Regions from separate parts of the Streptomyces sp. NBC_00464 genome, predicted to be linked through region 2. Evidence: predicted binding sites of a transcription regulator. Region 2 holds the regulator's gene; each other region holds the start of a gene.

Evidence for each region. Region 2 encodes HrcA, which represses chaperone genes, less so after heat shock. Its sites were predicted from a motif close to TTNGCACTCNGNNNNNCNGAGTGCNAA; they were not measured.
Region 1: groES (co-chaperone GroES) is a predicted target of HrcA. The motif match lies at 6,280-6,306, and genes of this name have one in related genera.
Region 3: groL (chaperonin GroEL) is a predicted target of HrcA. The motif match lies at 4,293-4,319, and genes of this name have one in related genera.

What each region holds. Positions count from the first base shown of each region.
Region 1 covers NZ_CP107899.1:2,770,663-2,778,328, forward strand. The annotation lists gene OG912_RS12000 (ABC transporter substrate-binding protein) at 1-482, shown strand, start outside; gene OG912_RS12005 (carbohydrate ABC transporter permease) at 482-1,375, shown strand; gene OG912_RS12010 (carbohydrate ABC transporter permease) at 1,372-2,226, shown strand; gene OG912_RS12015 (hydroxyacid dehydrogenase) at 2,263-3,291, shown strand; gene groL (chaperonin GroEL) at 4,095-5,717, opposite strand; gene groES (co-chaperone GroES) at 5,822-6,130, opposite strand; gene OG912_RS12030 (hypothetical protein) at 6,395-6,724, opposite strand; gene OG912_RS12035 (polysaccharide deacetylase family protein) at 6,721-7,666, opposite strand, start outside.
Region 2 covers NZ_CP107899.1:5,355,498-5,363,163, reverse strand. The annotation lists gene OG912_RS24070 (hypothetical protein) at 1-351, opposite strand, end outside; gene OG912_RS24065 (16S rRNA (uracil(1498)-N(3))-methyltransferase) at 425-1,171, opposite strand; gene OG912_RS24060 (nitronate monooxygenase) at 1,168-2,241, opposite strand; gene dnaJ (molecular chaperone DnaJ) at 2,356-3,492, opposite strand; gene hrcA (heat-inducible transcriptional repressor HrcA) at 3,493-4,509, opposite strand; gene OG912_RS24045 (MBL fold metallo-hydrolase) at 4,695-5,426, shown strand; gene OG912_RS24040 (DUF3097 domain-containing protein) at 5,452-6,282, shown strand; gene hemW (radical SAM family heme chaperone HemW) at 6,428-7,660, opposite strand.
Region 3 covers NZ_CP107899.1:3,242,702-3,250,367, reverse strand. The annotation lists gene OG912_RS14390 (alpha,alpha-trehalose-phosphate synthase (UDP-forming)) at 1-517, opposite strand, end outside; gene OG912_RS14385 (glucosyl-3-phosphoglycerate synthase) at 571-1,518, opposite strand; SAM riboswitch class I at 1,672-1,798, shown strand; gene thrC (threonine synthase) at 1,816-3,111, shown strand; gene OG912_RS14375 (MoaD/ThiS family protein) at 3,153-3,431, shown strand; gene OG912_RS14370 (cold-shock protein) at 3,878-4,084, shown strand; gene groL (chaperonin GroEL) at 4,480-6,105, shown strand; gene OG912_RS14360 (TetR/AcrR family transcriptional regulator) at 6,210-6,926, opposite strand; gene OG912_RS14355 (CocE/NonD family hydrolase) at 7,033-7,666, shown strand, end outside.

The DNA of each region.
Region 1 (7,666 bases), 2.6 Mb from region 2:
TGCCCGAGCAGAGCGGCAAGTGGGCCGTCGCCCCGATGCCCAGCTGGGACGGCAAGCCGGCCAGCGGCATGCTCGGCGGCTCCACCTTCGCGGTGACGAAGGACAGCAAGAAGGCCGAGGCCGCAGTCGAGTTCGCCACCTGGATGTCGACCACCCCGGAAGGCATCAAGGCCCGCATCGAGTCCGGCACGTCCAGCGCCTTCCCGGCCGCCGCTTCCCTGCGCCCGGTCGCGAAGAAGGCCTTCGACGCGGACTTCTACGGCGGCGAGGACATCTACCAGGTCTTCGAGGACGCCGCGACGTCCATCGGCCCGAACTGGAACTGGGGCCCGACGACCGGCACCACGAACACCACGATGAAGGACCAGTTCGGCAAGGTCGCAAGCGGCGGGACCACCATCAAGGAAGCGGTGAAGGCCGGGCACGACGCCACGGTCGCCGAGCTGAAGAAGCGCGGTCTGAAGGTCGAGGACGCAGGCTGATGAAGCGCGCCCGGACCTCCAGAGCCGCCGCCATCCTGCTGGGGCCCTTCTTCGTACTGTTCACGCTGGCGATGGTGCTGCCGATCGGCTACGCGGTCTGGCTCAGCCTGTTCACCGAGAAACAGTCCGGCCTGGGCTTCGGCGGCACCGAGACCGTCTTCAGCGGACTCGACAACTACACGGCGGCCCTGGGCGACCGGGCGTTCCGCGAGGGCTTCGGCGTACTCCTCGGATACTGCCTGTTCTACATCCCGCTGCTCCTCGTCGGAGCCCTCGCCCTCGCGCTGCTGCTGGACTCCACGCTGGCCCGCGCCCGCCGGTTCTTCCAGCTCGCGCTGTTCCTGCCGCACGCCGTGCCCGGCATCATCGCCGCGCTGATCTGGGTGTACCTCTACACCCCGCAGCTCAGCCCGGTGGTGAGCGCCATGGAGTCCGGAGGCATCGGCTTCGACTTCTTCTCCCCCGAGGGTGCCCTGCCCTCCATCGTCAACATCGCGCTGTGGGAGTGGCTCGGCTACAACATGGTGATCTTCTATGCCGCGTTGCAGGCCATCGACCGCTCCGTGCTCGAAGCGGCCACCGTCGACGGGGCCGGCGCCTGGCGGATCGCGATCGGCATCAAGGTCCCCCTGATCCGCGCCTCCGTCGTGATGGTCGCGCTGTTCACCGTCATCGGCTCGCTCCAGCTGTTCACCGAGCCGCTGATCCTCAACAAGGGGACCGGCTCCGCCGTCTCCTCCACCTGGACGCCGAACATGTACGCGTACACCGCGGCCTTCGAGCGCAATGACTACGGTCTCGCCGCGGCCGCCTCCATCCTGCTGGCGCTCACGGCCGCGCTGCTGTCCTTCGTCATCACCCGCTTCACCGGCCGGAAGGGCAAGAAAGCATGAGTTCCCCCGCCTCCCACGGCCGCTGGATGTCGAAGACAGCCGTCAACGGCTTCCTGCTGCTCGCCGTCGTCTACATGCTCTTCCCGCTCGTCTGGCTGGTCACCGCGGCCACGAAGGACACCGGTGGCCTGCTCGCGGGCAACGCGTTCTCCTTCGACGGCTTCAACCTCGGCGAGAACCTCTCCAACCTGGCCTCCTACGGCGACGGCATCTACTTCCGCTGGTACCTCAACAGCCTTCTGTACGCGGGCGGCGGGGCGATCGTCTGCTCGCTGATCTGCGTCGCCGCGGGGTACGCCTTCGACAAGTACGCGTTCCGGGGCAAGGACCAGCTGTTCGGCATGGTGCTGCTGGGCGTGCTCGTCCCCACCACCGCGCTCGCCCTGCCGATGTACCTGCTGGCGTCCAAGGTCGGCCTGGTGAACACCTACTGGTCGGTGCTGATCCCGGTGCTGGTCAACCCGTTCGGCGTGTATCTCGCCCGGGTGTTCAGCTCGGGCTACATACCGAACGAGGCACTGGAGGCCGCCCGGATCGACGGGGCGGGTGAGCTGCGCATCTTCTGGTCCGTCGGTCTGCCCATGGTCATGCCGGGCTTCGTGACCGTCTTCCTCTTCCAGTTCACCGCGATCTGGAACAACTTCTTCCTCCCCCTCGTGATGCTCTCGGACCGCAAGCTCTTCCCCCTGAGCCTCGGTCTGTACTCGTGGAACACCAACACCCATGGCGAGCCGAGCTTCTACCCCCTCGTGGTCACCGGCTCCCTTCTGGCCGTCATCCCGCTGATCGTCGCCTTCGTCTCCCTGCAGCGGCACTGGAAGGCGGGACTGACCGCCGGAAGCGTCAAGTGACCGTCCATGCGAGCCCAGAGGAGTACGAGTTCCACCATGCCGCACGCCACTGACAACCGGCCCCGGGCCCTGCTCGCGATGGCCCCCGGCATCGCCGGACGCCTCCTCGCCGAACGCCACCACACCCGGCTGGCCGCCCTCACCCGTACGGACACCGAGCTCGTCGCCCACGACCTGGCCGACCCGACGCCCGAGGTGGCGGCCGCGCTCGCCGAGGCCGACGTCCTCTTCACCTGCTGGGGCGCGACCCCGCTCACCGCACCGGTGCTGGCCGCCGCCCCCCGGCTGCGGGCGGTGGTGCACGCGGCCGGGTCCGTGAAGCACCACATCACCGACGCCTGCTGGGAACGGGGCATCGCCGTCACGTCGGCGGCCGGGGCCAACGCGCTGCCGGTGGCCGAGTTCACCCTCGCCGCGATCCTCTTCGCGGGCAAGCAGGTCCTGCGTTCCGCACAGCGCTACCGCGAGCTGCGCACCAAGCACGACTGGCTCGACGAGCTGGACGGCACCGGCAACTACCGCCGTACGGTGGGCATCGTCGGCGCCTCCCGCATCGGCCGTCGGGTGATCGAGCTGCTGCGCCCCTTCGATCTCGACGTCCTGCTGTACGACCCGTATGTCAGCGAGGAGGAGGCGGCGCTGCTGGGCGTCCGTCTCACCACGCTCGACGATCTCTGCGCGAGCAGCTCCGTCGTTTCGGTGCACGCCCCGCAACTGCCCGAGACGCACCATCTCATCGGTGCCGCCCAGCTGGCGGCGATGCCGACCGGTGCGACGCTGATCAACACGGCGCGCGGGTCGCTGGTCGACGAGGCCGCGCTGCTTCCCGAGCTGACGAGCGGGCGGCTGCACGGGGTCCTGGACGTCACGGACCCCGACCTCCCCCTGGCGTCCTCGCCGCTCTACGACCTGCCGAACGTGCTGCTGACTCCGCACGTCGCCGGATCGCTCGGCAACGAGCTGCACCGGATGGCGGACCAGGCCCTGGACGAACTGGAACGCTTCGCGTCCGGCCGCCCGTTCGCGGACCCGGTGCACGGGGACGCGCTCTCGCGGTCGGCGTAGGTTGCCCGCCCGGCCCGTCCGGCCCGCCCGGCCCGTCCGGCCCGATCAGCCCGATCAGCCCGATCAGCCCGATCAGCCCGTCCGGCCTGCCCGGCCTGCCCGGCCTGCCCGGCCTGCCCGGCCTGCCCGGCCTGCCCGGCCCATCCGGCCAGCACCGCCCATACGGGCCCACCGGCTAACCCTGCCCATCCGGCTAACACGGCCGGCCCGGCCGGCCCGGCCAGCCTCAGCGGCCGAATCCAGCCTCGCCGGCCACTCCAGCCCCTCCGGCGATTGAGGAGCGGGGGTACGGGGGCAGCGCCTCCGGGGCTCCGCCCCGGACCCCGCTCCTCAATCGCCGGAGGGGCTGGATTCGGCCGAGCCTCAACCGCCGGAGGCGCCGGATCCGGGCGAGCCTCAACCGGAGGGGCCGGATCCGAGCAAGCCTCAGTCGCCGGAGGCGCCGGATCCGGGCGAGCCTCAACCGGAGGGGCTGGATTCGGCCGAGCCTCAACCGCCGGAGGCGCCGGATCCAAGCGAGCCTCAACCGCCGGAGCCGGATTCGGGCGAGCCTTAACCGCCGGAGCCGGATCCGGGCAAGCCTCAACCGCCGGAGGCACCGGATTCGGGCGGTGAAAACCTCATGCGCCGGAGGGGCCGAGTTCGAACGGCGAAGCCCATACGCTGGGGCCTGCCGGCGGAGCCTCATGCACCAGGCGGCCCAGATCCCGGGCGGCAAAGGCGCCGGCGCGGCCGGATACGCAAAAGGCCCGGTACCCCTCGCGGGGTACCGGGCCTCACCGCTTGCGCGGCACAGCTACACGCTAGTGCGAGTGGCCGTGACCGTGACCGGCCTCGGCCTCTTCCTCGGCCGGCTTCTCGACGACCAGGGTCTCGGTCGTGAGCAGCAGCGACGCGATGGACGCGGCGTTCTCCAGCGCGGAGCGGGTGACCTTGACCGGGTCGATGACGCCGGCCTTCACCAGGTCGCCGTACTCGCCGGTCGCGGCGTTGAAGCCCTGACCCTTGTCGAGCTCGGAGACCTTCGAGGTGATGACGTAGCCCTCGAGGCCCGCGTTCTCCGCGATCCAGCGGAGCGGCTCGACGGCGGCGCGGCGCACGACCGCGACACCGGTGGCCTCGTCGCCGGTCTTGCCGAGGTTGCCCTCGAGGACCTTGACGGCGTGGACCAGAGCGGAGCCACCACCGGAGACGATGCCCTCCTCGACCGCGGCGCGGGTCGCGGAGATGGCGTCCTCCAGACGGTGCTTCTTCTCCTTGAGCTCCACCTCGGTGGCCGCACCGACGCGGATCACGCAGACACCGCCGGCCAGCTTCGCCAGGCGCTCCTGGAGCTTCTCGCGGTCCCAGTCGGAGTCCGTGGACTCGATCTCGGCCTTGATCTGGTTGACGCGGCCGGCGACCTCGTCGGACTTGCCGCCACCGTCGACGATGGTGGTGTCGTCCTTGGAGACGGTCACGCGACGGGCGGTGCCCAGCACGTCCAGACCGGCCTGGTCGAGCTTGAGGCCGACCTCCTCGGCGATGACGGTCGCACCGGTGAGGGTGGCGATGTCGCCGAGCATGGCCTTGCGGCGGTCACCGAAGCCCGGGGCCTTCACCGCGACGGCGTTGAAGGTGCCACGGATCTTGTTGACGACCAGGGTCGACAGGGCCTCGCCCTCGACGTCCTCGGCGATGATCAGCAGCGGCTTGGAGGCACCGGCCTGGATGACCTTCTCCAGGAGCGGCAGCAGCTCCTGGATCGAGCCGATCTTGCCCTGGTGGATCAGGATGTACGGGTCGTCGAGGACGGCCTCCATACGCTCCTGGTCGGTCACCATGTACGGGGACAGGTAGCCCTTGTCGAAGGCCATGCCCTCGGTGAACTCAAGGTCCAGACCGAAGGTGTTGGACTCCTCGACGGTGATGACACCGTCCTTGCCGACCTTGTCCATCGCGTCCGCGATGAGGTCGCCGACCTGGCTGTCCTGCGCGGAGAGCGCGGCCACGGCGGCGATGTCGGACTTGTCCTCGATCGGGCGGGCGGTCGCGAGGAGCTCCTCGGACACGGCCTTGACCGCGGCGTCGATGCCCTTCTTCAGGGCGGCCGGGGACGCACCCGCGGCCACGTTGCGCAGGCCCTCGCGGACGAGCGCCTGGGCCAGGACGGTGGCGGTGGTCGTACCGTCACCGGCTACGTCGTTGGTCTTGGTCGCCACCTCCTTCACCAGCTGGGCACCGAGGTTCTCGTACGGGTCGTCCAGCTCGACCTCGCGCGCGATGGTGACACCGTCGTTGGTGATGGTGGGCGCACCGAACTTCTTGTCAATGACGACGTTGCGGCCCTTGGGGCCGATCGTCACCTTGACCGTGTCGGCAAGCTTGTTGACGCCGCGCTCGAGGGCGCGACGGGCGTCCTCGTCGAACTTCAGGATCTTCGCCATGGAGCTGAACTGTCCTCTCAAAACCAAGAACTGCGCCCCTCGCCGCCCGGCTAGTTATTTCGCAGGGGGCCAGGGGCGCAGAACAGAAGCAAACGTTTGGTGAATTACTTCTCGATGATCGCGAGCACGTCGCGAGCCGAGAGGACGAGGTACTCCTCGCCGTTGTACTTCACCTCGGTGCCGCCGTACTTGCTGTACAGAACGACATCGCCGGTCTTGACGTCGAGCGGAAGACGCTCGCCGTTCTCGAAGCGGCCCGGGCCCACGGCCAGGACGACGCCCTCCTGGGGCTTCTCCTTGGCAGTGTCCGGAATGACCAGGCCGGAGGCCGTGGTCTGCTCGGCGTCGAGCGGCTGGACCACAATGCGGTCCTCGAGCGGCTTGATCGCAACCTTGGTGCTGGTCGACACGATCCGGTCTCCCCCTTCGGAGATCTCACGGGGTTATCAGTCTTTGGGTGGCGACCAGATGGGCCCGTCGTCGCGGGTGCCGGACCTGCTGGTCGCACAGTACTGCTGGCACTCTCCAGTGGGGAGTGCCAGCACTGAGACTATGACCGCGATTAGCACTCGGTCAAGCGGAGTGCCAATTCACGCCCCTCGTGGCGTCCGGCCGTTCGCCGTCGAGCCCGGCCCGGCACAGGGAGAACGCCACAGGCACCCGGACCGTTCCGCACGTCAGCCGTGCCGGCACCCCGCGTCCAGGACCGCCCCGTCGCGCGGCCCCGGCCGCTCCGGCCACCAGCGAACCGGCGGGCGCACCACCCGGGAGTCCCCGGCCACCGCGGGGCGGCCGCAGGCGACGACGACCATCGCCCCCGGCGCCCCGTGATCACCGCGCACGGCCGCGGGCCGCACCTCCGGGGCGCTCGGCGACGGGTTCATCCGCTGCGCCGCCTTCCGGCCCAGCCGCTCGATCGGGTCCACCGACTGTGCGCAGCCGGCGGTGACGGTCAGGAGCGCACCGGCGGTCAGCAGTCCGGCCAGCAGCCGGTGCGCCCTTCTCATACGTAGTCCTCCAGCCGGGCCACCGCGTATCCCTTGTCCGTGATGACCTTCATGACGGACCGGATCAGGTCGGGCATGCTGCCCTTCCACTCCTTCTTGCCGCGGAAGTGGGTGAGGATGATGTCGCCGGGGTGCAGGTCCTGGTCCTCCTCCCGCCACTCCATGTGGTCGGGGAACGCCTCCGCCGCCCACAGCGGTACGGCCGTGATGCCGCAGGACTTGGCGATCCGCAGGGTGTCGCCGTTGTAGTTGCCGTACGGCGGCCGGAAGAGCCGGGGGCGCTCGCCGTACTGCTTCTCGAGGATGTCCTGCTGGTCGCAGATCTCCTGTTTCTGCTCGGCATGGGAGAGCCCGGGCATGTAGCGGTGGTTCAGCGTGTGGTTGCCGAGGACGACCCCACGGGCCTGGGCCTCCTTGAAGTACGCGTAGTCGTCGCGCACCAGGTAGTCGCTGAGGAAGGCGCTGTACGGGATGTTCAGCTCCGACATCATCCGCAGCAGCTCGGGGTCCTTGTCGTCCCCGTCGTCCATCGTCAGGAAGACGATCTTCTCCTTGGTGGGGACCGTGGTGAAGACCGGCGGCAGCGACGCGTCGCCGCCCTCGACCTCGAAGCCCTTACGGGTGGTGAGGTGCGGCTTCACGGCGGGCGGGGCCGGCGGAGCCAGCGGGGTGCTCGCCAGTCCCCACTTCTTGGCGGCGACGGCCCGTGCGGCCTGGACGCGGCGCGCCTTCTCGGCCTGCGCCGCGGCGGAACCGGCCGCTCCCGCCGGGGCGCCCTTCGGCGGTCCGGCATGGGCCGCCGCCTCGCGCACCGGGTCGGCCGCGGCCCGCTGTCCGGTCTCGGCCGCGCAGCCCGAGGCGGCTGCGGCGACCAGGAGTGCGGCGAGCACCGCATAGCCCGGCCGGCGCCGCAGGTGGCCCTGCCCGCGCTTCCTGCGCCCC
Region 2 (7,666 bases):
CGCCTGCCGGACCTGACCGGTGACCTTGATGTCCCGGCCGTCCTTCGTCCGGCCGCTGCAGTCGACATCGGCGACGCGGCGCGTGGTGGCGGTGGCCGAACCGGCCTGCGTGGACGACGACTTCGCCCCGCCCCCGTCCACGCTCGCCGTGCAGGTCAGCCACTGCACCTGGACGCCTTCGTGCTCCAGGGCGCTGGTGGCGGTGCGGTCCGTGGTCACGGCGATGGTGGCGGTGTTCAGTCCGTCCACGGGTCCGCAGGCGGCGAGGCCCACGACGGCTGCGGCAGCGAGGCAGACCGCGGCCGGGAAGTGATGGGCCCTTCTGCGGCCCGCTGCCCTTGATGTCCCCATACGGGCAGCTTCCCACCGCTCCCGGCGCAGCGGTAGACCGCTTGCGGCCACAACTGCCCCGGCCGGAAAGTCGCTACGCCCAGCGCCCCGTGCGTCCCAGCAGCAGCGCAACCGCCGCGGTACCCGCCGTCGAGGTGCGCAGAACGGTCGGTCCGAGCCGGCAGGTCCGGGCGCCCGCGGCGGCGAAAACGGCCAATTCCTCCGGGGACACGCCTCCTTCGGGCCCTACGACCAGCACGATCTCACCCTCGCCGGGCAGCGCGACGGTGGCCAGCGGCTCACTGGCGTACCCCCGGTCCTCGTGCAGCACGGCCGCGAAGTCGGCCGTGGCCAGAAGTGCGGCAACCTGCTTGGTCGTCAACGCGTCCGCCACCTCCGGGAAGCGGACCCGGCGCGACTGCTTGCCGGCCTCGCGGGCCGTACTGCGCCACTTCGCCAGGGACTTGAGGCCCCGGTCGCCCTTCCACTGGGTGATGCAGCGCGCGGCCTGCCACGGCACGACCGCGTCGACGCCGGTCTCCGTCATCGTCTCGACGGCGACCTCGCCGCGGTCACCCTTGGGCAACGCCTGGACGACGGTGATACGGACGTCGGGACGGGGTTCCTCGTGGACGGACTCCAGGTCGGTGATCACCAACCGGTCCTTGCCCTCGGCGGCCATCACGACGCCTTCGGCCCAGCGCCCGCTCCCGTCCGTCAGGACGACGTCCTCACCGGCGCGCAGGCGCTTCACCGAGACGGCGTGCCGCCCCTCGGGCCCTTCCAGGACGAAGCCGGGCCCCTGCGGCATCCGGTCGACGACGAAGACGGGTGCCGTCACTGTGTACTCCTTGTGCTCACTGCCGTCCGTGCGGCGTCCAGTTCCTCGGCAAGCAGTCTGACCAGCCGGCCGGCGGGCAGCTCGCGCGCCATCCGGTGGCCCTGCCCCGCCCACAGTGCCATGCCCTGCGCGTCCCCGGCCTTGGCCGCCGCCTTGCGCAGCACGGCCGTCATCTGGTGCACCTGCGGGTAGGCGGCGGGGGCGTACGGTCCGTGCTCGCGCACGAAGCGGTTGACCAGGCCGCGGGCCGGGCGTCCGGAGAAGGCCCGGGTCAGGGTGGTGCGGACGAACAGCGGGTTGGTGAGGGCCTGCTTGTGCAGCAGGTGGGCGCCCGATTCGGGGCAGACCAGGAAGGCGGTGCCGAGCTGCGCGGCATCGGCGCCGGCCGCCAGCACGGCGGCGATCTGGGATCCCCGCATCAGTCCGCCCGCGGCGACAATCGGTATCTGCACGGTCTCGCGGACCTGGGCCACCAGGCAGAGCAGGCCGGTCCCGGCGCCGTCGATCTGGGGGTCGTCGCGGAAGGTGGACTGGTGGCCGCCCGCCTCGATGCCCTGGGCGCAGACGGCGTCGGCGCCCGCCCACTGGGCGGCCTGGGCCTCCTCCGGCGAGGTGACCGTGACGACCGTGTACGTACCCACCGCGGCGAACGCGTCGAGGGTGTCGCGGGAGGGGCAGCCGAAGGTGAAGGAGACGACCGGGACCGGGTCCTCCAGCAGGATGGCGAGCTTGGCCTCGTAGCCGTCGTCACCGCCGGTGTCGGTGTCGCCGAGCGGGGTCTCGTACCAGGATGTCTCGCCCGCGAGCTGATGCCGGTACACCTCGACGGCGGCCGGGTCGGCGAGGTTCGGCTGCGGCATGAACAGGTTGACGCCGAAGGGCTGGCCGGTGAGACCGCGCACCTGTTTGATCTCGTTGTACATGCCGTCCGTCGTCTTGTACCCGGCGGCCAGGAAGCCGAGCCCGCCGGCCTCGGCGACGGCCGCGACGAGCTGCGGACACGAGGTCCCACCCGCCATCGGGGCCTGCACGATCGGATACCGGCAGAGATCGGTCAACGCGGATGACATGACCGCATCGTGTCATGTCCCCCGTGTCCGGCGATACGCACCCCGGTGCCACATTTTGTCCACAATGCGGTACGGGCCCGGAATCCGGGCCCGTACGACATCGTTCACGTGGATCTAGCGGCCGTTGAACGCGTCCTTCAGACGCGAGAACAGACCCTGCTGCCCGGGCTGGAACTGGCCGGTGGGCCGCTCCTCGCCGCGCAGTTTCGACAGCTCGCGCAGCAGACGCTCCTGCTCCGGGTCCATCTTGGTCGGGGTCATCACCTCGACGTGCACGATGAGGTCGCCGCGCCCGCCGCCTCGCAGGTGCGTGATGCCGCGTCCGTGCAGCGGGACGGACTGGCCGGACTGGGTGCCCGGCCGGATGTCGACCTCCTCAAGGCCGTCGAGCGTCTCCAGCGGCACCTTGGTGCCGAGGGCCGCCGCCGTCATCGGGATGGTGACCGTGCAGTGCAGATCGTCGCCGCGCCGCTGGAACACGGCGTGCGGCAGCTCGTGGATCTCGACGTAGAGATCGCCGGCGGGGCCGCCGCCGGGGCCGACCTCACCCTCGCCCGCGAGCTGGATGCGGGTGCCGTTGTCGACACCTGCGGGGATCTTCACGGTGAGCGTGCGCCGCGAGCGGATGCGGCCGTCACCGGCGCACTCCGGGCACGGCGTCGGCACGACCGTACCGAAGCCCTGGCACTGGGGGCAGGGCCGCGAGGTCATGACCTGGCCGAGGAACGACCGGGTGACCTGGGAGACCTCGCCGCGGCCGCGGCACATGTCACAGGTCTGGGCGGAGGTGCCGGGTGCGGCACCCTCGCCACTACAGGTCGTACAGACGACGGCCGTGTCGACCTGGATGTCCTTGGTCGTACCGAAGGCCGACTCGGAGAGGTCGATCTCCAGCCGGATCATGGCGTCCTGGCCGCGGCGGGTGCGCGAACGGGGTCCGCGCTGCGACGCCGTGCCGAAGAACGCGTCCATGATGTCGGAGAAGTTGCCGAAGCCGCCCTGTCCGAATCCGCCCGCGCCACCGCCTCCGGAGGCGGACAGCGGGTCGCCGCCGAGGTCGTAGACCTGCTTCTTCTGAGCGTCCGACAACACCTCGTAAGCGGCGTTGATCTCCTTGAACCGCTCCTGGGTCTTCGGATCGGGGTTCACATCCGGGTGCAGCTCGCGGGCGAGCCTCCGGAAGGCCTTCTTGATCTCGTCCTGCGAAGCGTCGCGGCGCACGCCGAGTACGGCGTAGTAGTCCGTGGCCACTTACGACTCCGCCAGGATCTGTCCGACGTAACGTGCCACTGCGCGTACCGCTCCCATCGTTCCGGGGTAGTCCATGCGGGTCGGTCCGACCACGCCGAGTTTGGCGACTGCCTCGTCGCCCGAACCGTAGCCGACCGCGACGACGGACGTGGAGTTGAGCCCCTCGTGGGCGTTCTCGTGCCCGATACGTACGGTCATGCCCGAGTCCTTGGCCTCGCCGAGCAGCTTCAGCAGCACGACCTGCTCCTCCAATGCCTCCAGCACCGGCCGGATCATCACAGGGAAGTCGTGCCCGAAGCGGGTGAGGTTGGAGGTGCCGCCGATCATCAGCCGCTCCTCCGTCTCCTCGACGAGGCATTCGAGGAGGATCGAGAGCACGGTGGACACGGTTCCCCGGTCCTCGCTCTCGAATGATTCCGGCAGGTCCTGCACCAGCTGCGGGACGTCCGCGAAACGGCGTCCCACGACCCGGCTGTTGAGCCGGGCCCGCAGATCGGCGAGAGAGGTCTCACCGAACGGCGCGGGGCAGTCCACCAGCCGCTGTTCGACCCGGCCGGTGTCCGTGATCAGCACGAGCATCAGCCGGGCGGGGGCCAGCGAAAGCAGTTCCACGTGCCGCACCGTCGAGCGGGTCAGCGAGGGGTACTGCACGACGGCGACCTGCCGGGTCAGCTGCGCGAGCAGCCGTACGGTACGTCCCACGACATCGTCGAGGTCGACCGCGCCGTCGAGGAAATTCTGAATGGCACGGCGCTCCGGCGACGACAGGGGCTTGACGCCCGCGAGCTTGTCGACGAAGAGCCGGTAACCCTTGTCCGTCGGGATGCGTCCCGCGCTGGTGTGCGGCTGGGCGATGAAGCCCTCGTCCTCCAGCACCGCCATGTCGTTGCGGACGGTGGCCGGGGAGACCCCCAGCTTGTGCCGCTCCGTGAGCGCCTTGGAGCCGACGGGCTCCTCGGTGCCGACATAGTCCTGGACGATGGCGCGCAGCACTTCGAGTCTGCGTTCGCTGAGCATCGCGCACACCTCCAGCTGTGTACCTCGGTGGTTCTCGGGCCGTTCCCGGGTCTTCTCCTGGCACTCTGTGCGTACGAGTGCCAGCAATCCCCCGGCCAGTGTACGGCGACGGGGTAGCCCCCTAGCAAGGGCGACCGGCCACGCTACCGCGAGACTGCGCAGGTCGTTGCCGATAGCGTCGTCCCATGGACGCCTCTTGGGAAGAGTTCGGCTGGGAGCGACTCGGACACGGAGTGGGCCGGCGACGCCTTCCCGTGTGGGATGCAACGGTCGCACTGGTGGCCGGGACGGACGGAGTGCTGCTCTGCGACACCGGATCGTCACTGCGTGAAGCGGTGGAGGTACGCCGCCAGGCGCAGTCGCTGCTGGGCCAAAGGGTGACACATATCGCACTCAGCCACCCCCATTTCGATCATGTGCTGGGCACGGCCGCCTTCGCCGGGACGCAGGTGTACGGCGCCGGGGGCATGAGGGATGTGCTGCGGCACGGGGCGGACGAACTGCACGCCGACGCGGTGCGGCAGGGCCTGCCCGAACAGGACGCGGCGGAGTCCGCCGATGTCCTTGTGGCGCCCCACCACGAGGTGATCGCCGAATGGACGCTCGATCTGGGCGGCGGGCGCGAGGTGCTGCTGGTGAACGCGGGTCCGGCGCACAGCGGCCACGATCTGGCGGTGCTGGTGCCCGGCGTCTCCGACTCGCCGGCGATCGTGTTCTGCGGCGACCTGGTCGAGGAGTCCGGCGACCCCCAGGCCGGACCGGACGCATTCCCCGCGCGCTGGCCGGCGGCGCTGGACCGGCTGCTGGAGCTGGGCGGCGAGGACGCGTTGTACGTGCCGGGGCACGGGGCCGTGGTGGACGCCGCGTTCGTACGGGCCCAGCGCGACGACCTCGCTGCCCGGTTCGGCGTGTCGTAGCCCGCTCCCCGCTTATCGTCGTCCGATGCGCAGCTACCAGCCGGACCTGACCCCGCCGTGGAAGAAGTCCGCCCCCGCCCCCGAGGTGCCCGCCGACCCGGATCTGGTCGTGGAGGACGTCGCCACCGGCTTCTGCGGTGCCGTGATCCGGTGCGAGAAGACGGCCGAGGGCCCGACGGTGACCCTGGAGGACCGGTTCGGCAAGCACCGGGTCTTCCCGATGGCGCCGCGCGGCTTCCTGCTGGAGGGCCGGGTCGTCACGCTGGTGCGCCCGTCGGCGGGCGGCCCGGCCCGCCCCGCCCGTACGGCCTCCGGCTCGGTGGCCGTTCCCGGCGCGCGGGCCCGGGTGGCGCGGGCCGGACGCATCTACGTGGAGGGCCGGCACGACGCCGAGCTGGTGGAGCGGGTCTGGGGCGACGACCTGCGGATCGAGGGCGTGGTCGTGGAGTACCTGGAGGGCATCGACGACCTCCCCGCGATCGTGCGCGAGTTCTCGCCGGGCCCGGACGCGCGTCTGGGAGTGCTGGTCGACCATCTCGTACCGGGCTCCAAGGAGTCCCGGATCGCGGCGCAGATCTCGGACGGGAACGTCCTGGTGGTCGGCCACCCGTACATCGACGTGTGGGAGGCCGTGAAGCCGTCGTCCGTCGGGATCCCCGGGTGGCCGGTGGTGCCGCGCGGGCAGGACTGGAAGACGGGCGTGTGCCGGTCGCTGGGGTGGCCGGAGAACACGGGTGCGGCGTGGCAGCGGATCCTGTCGACGGTCCGCTCCTACCGGGACCTGGAGCCGGAGCTGCTGGGCCGGGTGGAGGAGCTGATCGATTTCGTGACGGCGCCGTCCACTTCCAGCCCATGAGTGACCGGGCCCGGCACACGTCCAGCCCCGCCGGCGCTTGAGGAGCGGGGTCCGGGGCGGAGCCCCGGCTACGGGAAGGGGCGGGTAGGGGAACAGGCCCGCCGCAGGCGCCACCCCCGCCACGCGACACGCACCACGCGCCCCCTCAGTCCACCAGGTCCCTCACCACCGCATCCGCCAGCAACCGCCCCCGCAGGGTCAGCACCGCCCGCCCCTCCCCGTACGGCCCCGGCTCCAGCAGCCCGTCGTCCACCGCCCGCCCCGCCGCCGCAAGCCCCGCCGGGGCGAGCAGCGACAGCGGGCAGCCGTCGACGAGCCGCAGCTCCAGCAGGATGCGCTCGACGCGCCGGTCCTCCGCGGAGAGGATCTCGCGGCCCGCGCCGGGCGAGCGCCCCTCGGCCAGCGCCTGCGCGTACGCCCCCGGGTGCTTCACGTTCCACCAGCGCACGCCGCCGACGTGGCTGTGCGCGCCGGGTCCGGCGCCCCACCAGTCGGCGCCGCGCCAGTACAGCTCGTTGTGCAGGCAGCGGCCCTCGGGGGTCCGGGCCCAGTTCGACACCTCGTACCAGGAGAAGCCGGCCGCGGCCATCGCCTCGTCCGCGATGAGATAGCGGTCGGCGTGCGCGTCGTCGTCCGTCATCGGGATCTCGCCGCGCTTGATCCGGCGGGCCAGCTGGGTGCCCTCCTCGACGATCAGGGCGTACGCCGACACATGGTCGGGCCCGGCGCCGATCGCCGCGTCGAGGGAGGCGCGCCAGTCGTCGTCGGACTCGCCCGGGGTGCCGTAGATCAGGTCGAGGTTGACGTGATCGAAGCCGGCCGCCCTCGCCTCGGCGACACACGCTTCGGGCCGGCCGGGCGTGTGGGTGCGGTCGAGGATCTTCAGGACGTGCTGCCGGGCGCTCTGCATCCCGAAGGAGATCCGGTTGAAGCCGCCCTCGCGCAGCTCCGCGAGATAGGCGGGTCCGACGGACTCCGGGTTCGCCTCGGTGGTGATCTCGGCGTCGTCCGCGAGCCCGAACTCCTCGCGGATCGCGGCCAGCATCCGGACCAGATCGGCGGCGGCCAGCAGCGTCGGCGTGCCGCCTCCGACGAAGACCGTACGGACCTGGCGGGGGTCGTCGCCGAGGACCTTGCGGGCCTGGCGGACCTCACCGATGAGATGGGAGGCGTAGTTGTCCCGGGAGGCCAGCGCACCACCGGAGCCGCGCAGCTCGGTAGCGGTGTAGGTGTTGAAGTCGCAGTAGCCGCAGCGGGTCGCGCAGTACGGCACGTGCAGATAGAAGCCGAGCGGGCGTTCGGCGGCGCCTTCCAGGGCATGGCGGGGCAGCGCCCCGTCGTCGGGCACGGGCTCACCATCGGGCAGTACGGAAGGCATACCGTC
Region 3 (7,666 bases), 2.1 Mb from region 2:
GCGAGAAGTGGCCGATCCGCAGGTCGGGGCGGAGCTCGCGGAGCATGCCGGGCACCAGGGCCAGGTGGTAGTCCTGCACGAGGACCGCCGCGCCCTCGCCCGCCTCCTCGGCGAGCGCCGCGGCGAAGGCCCGGTTGTACGTCTCGAAGGAGGCCCACTGCCGGCGGAACTCCGCGTCGAAGACGGGCTCGACGGGGGTCTGGTAGAGCAGGTGGTGGACGAACCAGAGCACCGAGTTGGCGATGCCGTTGTACGCGTCGGCGTGCACGTCCGCGTCGATGTCGAGCATCCGGACGCCCGGTTCGCCGACCCCGCGCCGCACCGCCTCGCGGTCACCGTCCCCGAGGGCGGCGCAGACCCATGTCTTGTCGTCCACGGCGCTCAGGCCGGAGACGAGCCCGCCACCGCCGCGTTTGGCGTCGAGCGAGCCGTCCTCGCGCAGCGTGTACGAGACCGGGCCGCGGTTGGACGCGACGAGGACCTGGGCAGCGGGCTGGAGGGCGTGCTCGGAGACCATGGGCGGAATCTAGCCCGATCGTGAAGCGTCCAAACGTGCGAAGTCGGCCGGTGTCACGCCGCGCGGCGTGAAAGGTACTCCTCGATCTCCCGCATCGGCGGCCGCTCCTCCGTGTCCACCGCATACGTGCGCGGGACGAAACCGTGCTCGCCGCGCTCGAACTGCGTCAGCGACGGGCGGACCAGATGCCCCCTGGAGAGCCGCAGCTGGGCGGTGCGGTAGATGGCGGCCGCCATCCGTCCGAGCGCCTGGCCGTCCTGGTGGCGGTGGATCCTGACCCCGACGTCCACCTGGGCGAGCGCGTCCAGGCCGACGGTGTGCAGGGCGTCGACGAGCAGGCCCAGCTCCACTCCGTAACCGACCGGGAAGGGCAGCCGCTCCAGGAGCGAGCGGCGCACGGCGTACTCGCCGCCCAGCGGCTGGACGAAGCCGGCCAGCTGCGGCCAGTGCAGATTGAGCAGCGGCCGGGCCACCAGCTCGGTCACACGACCGCCCTGACCTGCCGTGTTGCCGAGCGGGCGGTCGTACATCGCCTTGACGAACTGCACGTCCGGGTCGGTCAGCAGCGGGCCGACGATGCCGGAGACGAAGTCCGCCGAGAAGTCCTTCAGGTCCGCGTCGATGAAGCACACGATGTCGCCGCCGGTCACCAGGAGCGACCGCCAGAGCACCTCGCCCTTGCCGGGGGCGGCGGGGACGCGGGGGAGGATCGCGTCGCGGTGGACGACCCGGGCGCCCGCCCGGCGGGCGACCTCGGTGGTGGCGTCCGTCGAGCCGGAGTCGATCACCACGAGCTCGTCGACCAGCCGGACCTTCTCCATGAGCTCGCGCCGGATCGTCGTGACGATGTCCCCGACCGTCTCGGCCTCGTTCAGCGCAGGCAGCACCACACTCACGCCCGGCCCGTGCGCGCCGTTCCTGGCGTCCAGCAGACGGTCCAGCGGACGGTCGGCGGCTGACCAGGAACGCCTGGTCAGCCAGCGTTCGACCTCTTCCAGCACGGTCGATACTCCCTGTATGTGATCCATCTCGCGGTACGGACGACTATCTCAACAGTCCGGTGCTTCGGTTACAGTCTTGAACAACGCAGATGGCCGTCGCATGCCGGGGTCCGTCCGCCGATAAACGCCTGGATCCATGGTCCAGTGCCACAGCGCTCATCCAGAGGGACAGAGGGAACGGCCCGTTGAAGTCCCGGCAACCCTCCCGCCGACCGCGAGGTCAGGTGGGGAAGGTGCCAATTCCGTCTCGTGACGAAATGCGTCGCGAGGAAGATGAGGAGAAAGGGCCTCGCCATCATGGCTGTTGAGACTGTTGCAGCAAACACCGAATCTTCCGTGGACCTCGGTCCCGCCGCGGCGCTTTCCTGCCGCGAATGCGGAGAGCGATTCGCACTCGGTCCGATTTTCGCCTGCGCGTCCTGTTTCGGGCCGCTCGAAGTGGCGTACGACCTGCCGAGCGGCTCCCCGGACGAGCTGAAGAAGCGCATCGAGGCCGGACCCAACAACATCTGGCGCTACGCGCCGCTGCTGCCGGTCCCGTCCGATGTCGCGGACAAGCCCAACATCAACCCCGGCTTCACCAAGCTGGTCAAGGCCGACAACCTCGCCCGCGAGCTGGGCGTCACCGGCGGTCTGTACGTCAAGGACGACTCCGGCAACCCGACGCACTCCTTCAAGGACCGCGTCGTCGCGATCGCCGTCGAGGCCGCCCGCGCCTTCGGATTCACCACCCTGTCCTGCTCCTCCACCGGCAACCTCGCCGGCGCCGTCGGTGCCGCCGCCGCCCGTGCCGGTCTGCGCAGCTGCGTGTTCATCCCGCACGACCTGGAGCAGGGCAAGGTCGTCATGGCCGCTGTGTACGGCGGTGAGCTGGTCGGCATCGAGGGCAACTACGACGACGTCAACCGCTTCTGCTCCGAGCTCATCGGCGACCCGCTCGGCGAGGGCTGGGGCTTCGTCAACGTCAACCTGCGCCCGTACTACGGCGAAGGGTCCAAGACCCTCGCGTACGAGATCTGCGAGCAGCTCGGCTGGCGGCTGCCCGACCAGATCGTCATCCCGATCGCGTCCGGCTCCCAGCTCACGAAGATCGACAAGGGTCTCCAGGAGCTGATCAAGCTCGGCCTGGTCGAGGACAAGCCGTACAAGATCTTCGGCGCCCAGGCCGAGGGCTGCTCCCCGGTCTCCTCCGCCTTCAAGGCCGGTCACGACGTGGTGCGGCCGCAGAAGCCGAACACGATCGCCAAGTCCCTGGCGATCGGCAACCCGGCCGACGGCCCGTACGTCCTGGACATCGCCCGCCGCACCGGTGGCGCCGTCGACGACGTCAACGACGAGCAGGTCGTCGACGCGATCAAGCTGCTGGCCCGCACCGAGGGCATCTTCGCCGAGACCGCGGGCGGGGTGACGGTCGGCGTGACGAAGAAGCTGATCGAGGCCGGCCTGCTGGACCCGTCGCTCACCACCGTCGTCCTGAACACCGGTGACGGCCTCAAGACGCTGGACGCGGTGGCCGCCACCTCGCAGGCGAGCGCCACGATCCGGCCGAGCCTGGAAGCCTTCCGCGCCGCCGGACTCGCCACCACCAGCTGAGCAGCTCCCGACCACCCGAGACTCCAGGAAGGGCACCCACCATGAGCGTCAAGGTCCGTATCCCCACCATCCTCCGCACCTACACGGGCGGCCAGGCCGAGGTCCCGGCCGAGGGCGCGACCCTCTCCCAGGTCATCGAGTCCCTGGAGAAGGACCACCCGGGCATCGCCGCCCGCGTCCTGGACGACCAGGGCAAGCTGCGCCGCTTCGTGAACGTGTACGTCAACGACGACGACGTGCGCTTCGAGGGCGGCCTGGACGCGGTCACCCCGGACGGCGCCGGTGTCTCGATCATCCCGGCGGTCGCCGGCGGCTGCTGAGCCCGCGGGCCGAGCCCCCGGTCGGGGCCGGCCCGACTCCACCGTGTCACCGGAATTGCCCCCTCTGCGACAGAAGCGGAGGGGGCAATTCTGCATGGTTGAGCGCGATAGGGTGAGGGAAGTCCCCTCCGCTGCCCGTGCCACCCGCATATGAGAATGCGCCTGGCCACGACAAGAAGCAGCCAAAGTACGTGAGCCCCTTGCGCCATAAGTCGCCTTTGCCTGGCCGGACTTGCCCTGGATTCTCACGAAATCCCCATATTGAGGCGATCGGTGCTGCCCAGAATTCTCGTCCGATTGACCTGTTGCAGAGGGCAGTTGGGCAGATACATTCGGCCGCGGTCGACGCGTTCCGGCGCACACACCCTCTCCTGTCGGAGGGTGAGTTCTGACCCGGGTCCGCGAAGTGTGGTCCCGTGCAAGGGCCAGTAATAGGGGAGTTAGGCATGGCTCAGGGCACCGTCAAGTGGTTCAACGCGGAGAAGGGGTACGGCTTCATCGCGGTCGACGGTGGTGCGGATGTTTTCGTCCACTACAGCGCGATCCAGATGGACGGGTACCGCACCCTCGAAGAGGGTCAGCGAGTTGAATTCGAGATCTCGCAGGGCCAGAAGGGGCCGCAGGCGGACATGGTCAAGCTCGCCGTCGGCTGAGCCCGGCCGGGTTCGACGCAGTCGGTCGACGACACTACTCACGCACGGAGGGCCCGTACCCCACAGGTACGGGCCCTTCGCGCGTCCCGGGCCGCTTCCGCCGTGCCCTCTGTGGCTGTCCACGCTCCGAGGGGGGCGTGCCGCCTGTGGCTGTCCACGCTCCGAGGGGGGCGTGCCGCCTGTGGCTGTCCACACTCCGAGGGGGACGCTTGCACTCTCGGGGGTCGAGTGCTAATTATTGGTTAGCACTCTCTGGGTGAGAGTGACAGAAACTTGGACCGGGCCGGTGAGGCCCGCAGGCCTCCGGGGCAAGGAACCGGTAGGCACGCAGGCCGTCCGTCGCGGGCGCCACTCGGTCCGGAGAAATCCACCCCTGTCCGGGAGGACCACTTCATATGGCCAAGATCATCGCCTTCGACGAGGAGGCCCGGCGCGGTCTTGAGCGCGGCATGAACCAGCTCGCCGACGCCGTCAAGGTCACCCTCGGCCCCAAGGGCCGCAACGTCGTCCTTGAGAAGAAGTGGGGCGCCCCCACGATCACCAACGATGGTGTTTCCATCGCCAAGGAGATCGAGCTGGAGGACCCGTACGAGAAGATCGGTGCGGAGCTGGTCAAGGAGGTCGCCAAGAAGACGGACGACGTCGCCGGCGACGGTACGACCACCGCCACCGTTCTCGCTCAGGCGCTCGTCCGCGAGGGCCTTCGCAACGTGGCCGCAGGCGCCAACCCGATGGCTCTCAAGCGGGGCATCGAGAAGGCCGTCGAGGCCGTCTCCGCCGCCCTCCTGGAGCAGGCCAAGGACGTGGAGACCAAGGAGCAGATCGCTTCGACCGCCTCCATCTCCGCCGCTGACACCCAGATCGGCGAGCTCATCGCCGAGGCCATGGACAAGGTCGGCAAGGAAGGCGTCATCACCGTCGAGGAGTCCCAGACCTTCGGTCTGGAGCTGGAGCTCACCGAGGGTATGCGCTTCGACAAGGGCTACATCTCGGCGTACTTCGCCACGGACATGGAGCGCATGGAGTCGTCCCTGGACGACCCGTACATCCTGATCGTGAACTCGAAGATCAGCAACGTGAAGGACCTCCTTCCGCTGCTGGAGAAGGTCATGCAGTCCGGCAAGCCGCTGCTGATCATCGCCGAGGACGTCGAGGGCGAGGCCCTGTCGACCCTGGTCGTCAACAAGATCCGTGGCACCTTCAAGTCCGTCGCCGTCAAGGCCCCGGGCTTCGGTGACCGCCGCAAGGCCATGCTCGGCGACATCGCCATCCTCACCGGTGGCACCGTCATCTCCGAGGAGGTCGGCCTCAAGCTGGAGAACGCCGGTCTCGACCTGCTCGGCCGCGCCCGCAAGGTCGTCATCACCAAGGACGAGACGACGATCGTCGACGGCTCCGGTGACAGCGACCAGGTTCAGGGTCGCGTCAACCAGATCCGCGCCGAGATCGAGAACTCCGACTCGGACTACGACCGCGAGAAGCTCCAGGAGCGCCTCGCGAAGCTGGCCGGCGGCGTGGCCGTCATCAAGGCCGGTGCCGCGACCGAGGTCGAGCTCAAGGAGCGCAAGCACCGCATCGAGGACGCGGTGCGCAACGCCAAGGCCGCCGTCGAGGAGGGCATCGTCGCCGGTGGTGGCGTGGCTCTGCTCCAGGCCTCGGCCGTCTTCGAGAAGCTCGAGCTCACGGGTGACGAGGCGACCGGCGCCAACGCCGTCAAGCTGGCGCTGGAGGCTCCGCTCAAGCAGATCGCCGTCAACGGTGGTCTCGAGGGTGGCGTCGTCGTCGAGAAGGTGCGCAACCTGCCGATCGGTCACGGCCTCAACGCCGCGACCGGCGAGTACGTCGACATGATCGCCGAGGGCATTCTCGACCCGGCGAAGGTCACGCGCTCCGCCCTGCAGAACGCCGCGTCCATCGCCGCGCTCTTCCTCACCACCGAGGCCGTCATCGCCGACAAGCCGGAGAAGGCCGCTGCCGGCGGCGCTCCGGGCGGCATGCCGGGCGGTGACATGGACTTCTGATCCTGACGGATCGGTAGTTCCTGCACAGCAGTACATGACACCGGCCCCCGGGGATTCGTCCCCGGGGGCCGGTGTCGTCGTATGTACGGGCCGGGCCCGCCCGGTCAGTCCGCGTCCAGCCCGTCCACCAGCCGGTTCAGGAAGCGGGCGAACGTGGCGTCGGGGGTGACCGGGCGGGCGGCCGAGGCGAGAGCCTCCGCCAGTTCCGGGTGGTGGCCGTCCGCCGCGACGGTGGTGAGGTAGAGCGCCTCGGCCGCGGCGCGGTCCGGCGACAGGGCGGCCTCGGCCTGCGCCACCTCGTGGGCCACGTGCCCGGCCACGAACGCGGTGAGCTGGGCAAAGACCTCAAGCCGGGCGCCGCCGTCGAGACCGCTGGGCCGCAGGGCGGCCAGAGCGTGCTCCAGGAAGGCGAGGGTGCGGGGGCCGAGCGTCCGGCGGGCGGGGACCGCCGTGGCCAGCCAGGGGTGGCGGAGCATGTGGTCGCGCTGGAGGTGCCCGATGGCCTTGAGGTCGGCCCGCCAGTCGCCGGTGAGCGGAGCGGACGCGGACAGTTCGCCGTTGACGTGGTCGATCATCAGGTCCAGCAGCGTCTCCTTGTCGGGGGCGTAGCTGTAGAGCGACATGACGCCGGCGCCCACCTCGGCGGCGACCCGCCGCATGGTGACCGCTTCGATTCCCTCGGCGTCGGCCAGGGCGACGGCCGCCACCGTGATCGCCTCGCGGCTGAAGGCGGGCCTGCGCCCCCGGCGGGGCCGGTCCGGGGTCAGCCAGAGTTCTCGGGGGTCGACGCCGGTGGCGCCCGCCCCTTCGGCACGGGTCACGATCCTGCCGTTCCCTTCCTCACTGCTGCGGCTGCTGTCCCGCTCATCCAAGCATCGTCTATTCTCGTACACAGTACGAGAATGAGTGGAGCGATGGAGGCGAACGATGACATCACGCACGCACGACGCCCTGCAGAGGCCCGCCCGGACGCCGTCGGCCGCGAAGCCCCCGCTCTCCGCCCGGATGATGCGGGCCACCTGGCGCGGGCTCCCGGCGAGACGCCACCGGGTCGGCTGGGAGCCGGGGCTGACGGTCCCCGCCGCCGACGGCAGCCCCCTGATCACGGACCACTACTTCCCCCGCGAGGCGGGCGACTTCCCCACCCTCCTCGTGCGCTCGCCCTACGGCCGGGGCGTGCCCTGGTCCCCCCAGTACGGGATCCTCTTCGCCGAACAGGGCTTCCACGTGATCCTCCAGAGCTGCCGCGGCACCGGCGGCTCGGGCGGCACCTTCGACCTCTGGCGCAACGAGGCCGCAGACGGCCTCGCCACGGTGAACTGGCTGCGCGAACAGCCCTGGTTCAACGGCACCCTGGGCACCGTCGGACCCAGCTACCTCGGCTACGTCCAGTGGGCGCTCGCCCTGGACCCGCCGCCGGAACTGAAGGCCATGGTGGTCCAGGTCGGCCTGCACGACCCGTACGCCCTCTTCCACACCGACGGCGTGCTCCACCTGGAGAACGCGCTGCTCGTCGGCGCCGGGATGACGTACCAGCACCGCGGCATGGGGCCGTTCATCA